2 regions of the Marinobacter sp. ANT_B65 genome follow, and region 1 is predicted to be linked to the other one. Evidence: predicted binding sites of a transcription regulator. Region 1 holds the regulator's gene; the other holds the start of a gene.
The links. Region 1 encodes sigma-54, which starts transcription at its own class of promoters, with help from an activator protein. Its sites were predicted from a motif close to ANTGGCATNNANNTTGCTNT; they were not measured.
Positions count from the first base shown of each region.

Region 1 (3,317 bases):
TTCCGGTACACCTATAACTGTCAGCGCAGACAGCGCCCGCCTGGATGATGGCAAGGGCATTGCCACCTACACCGGAGCGGTTGAACTGGTTCAGGGCAAAACCCGCCTGACGGCGGAACGGGTGGTACTGTACCGAAGCGCCGAAGGCCTCAACCGTATCGAAGCCAACGGCTCCCCTGCCCGTTACCAGCAACCTGTTACCAGCGGTGAGGGTGAAACCGACGCCAAAGCCCGAAACATCACCTGGTCTGCTTCCGACAAGCAACTCACCTTTGAACGGGAAGCCGTAATTGAGCAGAATGGCAACGTATTTCGCGGCGACATTATTCATTACGACACCGAGCAAAGAGTAGTCACAGCAGAAGGCGGCAGGGATACCGGCGCAGGCCCGGGCCGGGTCGAAATGGTCATCCAGCCCCGAGGCAGCAGCAGTGACTCCACCAAATAGCAGAAAACAGGGATCCAATGGCAGTTCTCAGAGCGAGTAACCTGGCAAAAAGCTATAAACAGAAAAAAGTGGTCATTGATGTCTCACTGGAAATTCGCAGCGGCGAGATCGTAGGCCTGCTCGGCCCCAACGGCGCCGGAAAAACCACCTGTTTTTACATGATTGTGGGGCTGGTGAATGCTGACAATGGCCGTATAACCATAGACAGCCAGGACATCACGCCACTGCCCATGCATGGCCGGGCCCGCAAAGGCATTGGCTACCTTCCGCAGGAAGCATCTGTATTCCGCAAGCTCTCAGTGCGGGATAACATTATGGCGATTCTGGAAACCCGTAAATCCCTCAGCCGCACTGAACGTTTGAGTAAACTCGAACAACTGCTGGAAGAGTTCCACATTACCCATATCCGCGACAGCCTGGGCATGGCACTCTCCGGCGGTGAACGGCGCCGGGTCGAAATTGCCCGCGCCCTGGCAATGGAACCGGCTTTCATCCTTCTGGACGAGCCGTTTGCCGGGGTAGACCCCATTTCCGTAAGTGATATCAAACAGATTATCCGCCACCTCCGGGACAAGGGCATAGGCGTTCTGATCACAGATCACAACGTGCGTGAAACACTGGATATCTGCGAGAACGCTTACATAGTTTCCGGAGGCCACATTATCGCTTCCGGAAACTCCGAAACCATACTTGCCAATCAACAAGTTAAAGAAGTGTATCTTGGAAATGAATTTCGCCTTTAGGGTCTGTTTTCGCTCCGGAGCATGTCCCTTCGATTGTTTTGCTGACCGGGAGCAAGTAAACTCGGCAAAGAACTTGCTAGGGTAATCTATAGGGGCGGCAAGTAGCCGACATACATAGATTTTTTGGCCAATGCAAGAAATTCAGAGCAGGTAAGTGTGACGGATCCTGAGCGATGGTTATGAAAGCCTCATTACAATTAAAGCTGGGTCAGAGCCTGACAATGACGCCCCAGCTGCAACAGGCGATCAGGCTTCTGCAGTTATCAACTCTCGATCTCCAGCAGGAAATCCAGCAAGCCCTGGAATCCAATCCCCTGCTGGAAAATTCGGAAGATGACGAGCAGATTGAATCGCCTTCAGCCGACAGTGATCAGAATCAGGATAGTTCCGCCGTCGAAATGTCCGCTGAAGCGACAGCTGATACACCCACCTCCGACTGGGATGAGAGCGAAACCGGCCCGGACTGGCAGTCTGAAAACGAAATCCCGGATACACTTCCCGACGATCTGCCCGTTGATACCGCATGGGAAGACGTTTATCAGTCGGCCCCTGCCCCCGCTGCACGGAATGATGACGAAAACGACCATGATTTCGAAACCAGAAACTCACCAACCGAAACCCTGAGAGATCATCTGGAGTGGCAGCTCAACCTGACACCTTTGAACGAACGGGATCAGGCCATTGCTCACGCCCTGATGGATGCAGTGGACGAGCGCGGGTACCTCACCAGCCCTGTTGAGGACATCTATGCCGGCCTGACCGACGATACAGATGAGGACCCCCTTGAGATAGATGAAGTAGAAGCCGTTTTACGCCGGCTGCAACACTTCGATCCACCGGGAGTTTTTGCCCGGGATCTTCAGGACTGTCTGCTGATCCAGCTCAACCAGCTACCACCGGAAACTCCCTGGCTTGCCCAGGCACGACTCGTCATCACCCATTACATAAATCTGCTGGGCAACCGTGATTATGCCCAGCTGCTCCGCCGCAGCCGCCTCAAGGAAGAACAGCTGCGTGACGTGCTTACCCTTATCACCGGCCTCAACCCGCGCCCCGGCGACATCATAGACCGGACCGAGCCGGATTATGTCATTCCCGATGTCATCGTTCGCAAGCACAATGGCCGCTGGCGGGTAGAGCTGAATCCTGAAATTGCTCCGCGCATACGCGTAAATGCCAGCTATGCTTCACTAATAAGGCGGGCCGACAGCAGTGCGGATAACACCTATCTTCGCGACCAGCTCCAGGAAGCCAAGTGGTTTATAAAAAGCCTGCAAAGCCGGAACGAAACTCTGCTGAAGGTTGCCACGCGTATTGTTGAGCATCAGCAGGGATTTCTGGATTATGGGGAGGAGGCAATGAAGCCACTGATCCTCTCGGATATTGCCCAGGTTGTGGAAATGCACGAATCCACCATTTCCCGTGTAACCACACAAAAATACATGCATACACCGCGAGGCATCTTTGAACTGAAGTACTTTTTCTCCAGCCACGTCAGTACCGACGAGGGCGGCGAATGTTCCTCAACAGCGATTCGCGCCATGATCAAAAAGTTAATTGCTGCAGAAACACCTAAAAAGCCGTTGAGTGACAGCAAGATTGCAGCCATGCTTGGAGAACAGGGAATCAAGGTTGCGCGACGCACAGTTGCAAAATATCGTGAGGCGATGCACATTCCGCCTTCGAACGAACGCAAGCGTCTGGTCTGAACCAGGCACTGTTTACGGGTTCTCAAGAATTTCGCTGGCGCAATAACAGGTGTCAGCACCCAGGCCGGGCTCCCAGAGCCGGAACGGATAACAACAGGAGACGTCTATGCAACTTAATATTTCAGGCCATCACGTAGAACTGACTCCCGCCCTGAAGGATTATGTGTCTGAAAAGTTTCAGCGACTGGAGCGGCACTTCGACCACATCAGTAACTGCCAGGTGACCCTGGAAGTAGATAAGGTTCGTCAGATAGCGGACGCAACACTCCACGTGGTTGGTGGTGAGATTCACGCAAAGGCGGAAAGTGAGGATATGTACGCAGCTATCGACGGACTCATCGATAAGCTTGACCGGCAGATTCTCAAGCACAAAGAAAAGAGTGTAGACAGGATGCAGGGGAACACCGCCCGCTAGGC
Region 1 covers NZ_NXGV01000001.1:862,219-865,535, reverse strand. The annotation lists gene lptA (lipopolysaccharide transport periplasmic protein LptA) at 1-448, shown strand, start outside; gene lptB (LPS export ABC transporter ATP-binding protein) at 466-1,191, shown strand; gene CPA50_RS04095 (RNA polymerase factor sigma-54) at 1,365-2,900, shown strand; gene hpf (ribosome hibernation promoting factor) at 3,007-3,315, shown strand.

Region 2 (3,317 bases), on a different contig from region 1:
CCGCTGCCTGAGTCACAAAGAACCAATACCGGCTGAGTTGATGCCCCTTCAGTATCCAGTGACGCAATCAGCGTCTCCTGGTGCGCCAGGGAGTTTCGGGCGTCACCAAAACGCTCAATACAGCTCGCGTGAAAACAGCCTTCCACGGAATCCTCCACCCTTTTCAACGCATCGATACGTTCTGTCATCAGCTTGAACCACTGATCTGCCAACTGCGAGCCAGGATCTTTGAAGGACCCTACGGACAATGAAAGACGCCTCAGCCGCGCAATTTCGCTCTCACGATCATGCCCGCAAACTTCCTGCCAGAGAGCCAGTGAACCTGCATCCGCAAAGTTGGAAAACACCTCCAGACAGCGTTCCTGTGCCTCGCACAGGTGCGCCATGCGCTGTGATAGTGCACGACTGAAGCGACCACTTGAAAACCCGGCAGAGCCAACCGCCCGCTCTTGTCCACAGAACTCCTTCCCATTCATGATGTGGACCATAGCGACCAGCGGCCCGGCGATTGTGGGGTCTACAGCCGTATCCGCGGCCTCAAACACAACAGCAATGAGGTGATGTATAAGACAGCTGTAGTCCTGGGTAGCTGATTCCGCAGTGATTTTCCGGGCAACGACACAACGCCTCAACTCACCAAGGCCTTCAAGGCTGTGCAGGGCGCTCGCAATCTGATTCAGCAATCGGCTGCTTACCGGGTGCCCCGTGAGTTCCTGATGGATTTCAGCCAACGCCTGCTCGAACTCTGCCCTCAACCGATCTGATTCCTCCGATAGCACCTGCCGTTCATTTACATACGTCTCACCGGCGGAGCCGAGAAAAACATTAGACGCGCCACGTTCACGCTGAAGCCCATGTACCAGACTGCTGATACAGGGGACCAACCGGCCCATCTGGAGAAAGTACTGCAGGCTCATGAGTTCGCAGGTTTTGGATGCGATCAGGTAATCCGCTGCTTTGGGTATATCGGGCACAGCATCACGTTTGGTACTCATCGGGAAACTCCGGGACACAGTTAACCTGCCAGGCCTTTTCTGGAACATTCTGGCTGGGACTCCAGAGAACGGAGCAATTACCGGGCCACGAGAAACCAGCTCTAAAGCCGTGCAACCCGCCCCGCCACAGGGCAGGTTTTCGGGTTTCATATGCCACTTGAAAAGCAGTTTTCATTCAAACCATTGATTTAATACAACTTGCAAAACTGGCACGAAGATAGCTTTACCTACAGTAAGGATGAATATTCCGGCCATGGATCAGGTCGGACCATCAGATCATTGTTGTTGGCATTGGCGCCGGACCATCGATTTCCCTCTTATGGGAATAGATGCTCCGGCTTTTTTTGTTGTGGAAAAGGAAAAGTGGCATGAGTAAGAAAACCCTGGTAGTGATCGGCAACGGCATGGTGGGCCACCATTTTCTCGAGCAGTTCACCGCCAGCCCCGCTGCCACTGACTATGAAATCATCGTCTTCGGTGAGGAAAAGCAACTGGCCTATGACAGAGTCCATTTGTCCGAGTATTTCGGTGGTTCTACCCATTCGGATCTGGCGATGGGTACGCCGGAATGGTACACCGGGCAGGGCATCCAGCTGCACCTGAATGAACAGGTAACCGGCATTGACCGGGAGACCGGCACCCTGGCTACTCCCCGGGGCAGCTACCACTATGATGAACTGGTACTGGCCACGGGCTCTTTTCCTTTCGTGCCGCCAATCGAAGGGAATGACAACCCTCACTGCCTGGTCTATCGCACTCTGGATGATCTGGATTCCATTCGTGCCAGCTCTGAAGGTGCCAGCACCGGCGTCGTTGTAGGCGGTGGCCTGCTGGGGCTGGAAGCAGCCAACGCTCTCAAGAGCCTGGGACTGCAAGCTCAAGTGGTTGAGTTTGCACCCAGGCTGATGCCGGTTCAGCTCGATGCCGAGGGCGGTGCTCTGTTGCGCCGCAAGATTGAAGAGCTGGGCGTCAAGGTGCATACAGAGAAAGCGACCACGGCCATTACTAAAGGCGAGGATGCCCGCCTGCGCATGAATTTCAGCGACGACTCTTTCCTGGAAACTGACCTGATTGTCTTTTCCGCCGGCATCCGCCCGCAGGATGCTCTCGCCCGTGCCAGTGGTCTTGAGATTGGTGAACGCGGCGGCATCGTGATCGACAATCATTGCACCACCTCGGACCCCCATATTCATGCCATTGGTGAGTGCGCGCTCTGGGAGCAGAAGATTTTCGGCCTTGTGGCCCCCGGCTACACCATGGCCCGGACTCTGTCCGCCGTTCTGAACAGTGATCAGGAAGCGGCCTTCACCGGTGCTGACATGAGCACCAAGCTCAAACTTCTGGGGGTAGATGTGGGCTCCATCGGCGATGCTCATGCCCAGACTCCGGGCGCCCGCAATATACGCTTCAATGATGAGCGGGCAGGCCACTATCGCCGTATGGTGGTCAGCGAGGATGGAAAGACCCTGCTGGGCGCCATCCTTGTTGGCGACAACAGCCACTATGACACTCTGCTGCAATACGCTCTCAACGGGATTACCCTGCCGGCAAACCCGGAAGCCCTGATCCTGCCGGAAAACCAGGGCGGGGCACCCGCACTGGGGCCAGATTCTCTGCCAGAGACGGCATCCATCTGTTCCTGCCATAACGTGACCAAAGGCGATATCTGCTGTGCTATCGATGCTGGCTGCTCCGACCTCGGCAGCGTCAAGGCAGAAACCAGGGCCAGTACCAGCTGCGGCGGCTGCACAGCTCTGCTCAAAAACGTGGTGGACTGTGAGCTGGAAAAGCGCGGCGTGGAAGTGAGCAAGGACCTGTGCGAACACTTTCCGTACAGCCGCCAGGAGCTGTTCCATCTGGTCAAGGTCAATGGCATCCGCACCTTCCGCACATTGATCACCCAGCATGGCAAAGGCCACGGCTGCGACATCTGCAAGCCCGCAGTCGGATCCATTCTGGCTAGCTGCTGGAACGACCATATTCTTGCTACCGACCATGTGCCTTTGCAGGACACCAACGACACCTTCATGGCCAATATGCAGAAGAACGGCACCTACTCCATTGTGCCGAGGATTCCGGGAGGCGAGATCACTCCGGACAAACTGATTGTGCTGGGTGAGGTAGCCAAGGAATACGACCTGTACACCAAGATTACAGGCGGCCAGCGAGTTGACCTGTTCGGCGCCACACTGACTGAACTGCCGGAGATCTGGGAGAAGCTTATCGCCGCTGGTTTCGAGACGGGTCACGCATACGGGAAGTCCCTGCGCACAGTGAAGTCCTGCGTTGGCAAAACCTGGTGTCGTTACGGTGTGCAGGACA
Region 2 covers NZ_NXGV01000002.1:414,544-417,860, reverse strand. The annotation lists gene CPA50_RS12040 (nitrate- and nitrite sensing domain-containing protein) at 1-995, opposite strand, end outside; gene nirB (nitrite reductase large subunit NirB) at 1,364-3,317, shown strand, end outside.
Region 2: nirB (nitrite reductase large subunit NirB) is a predicted target of sigma-54. The motif match lies at 1,201-1,220, and genes of this name have one in related genera.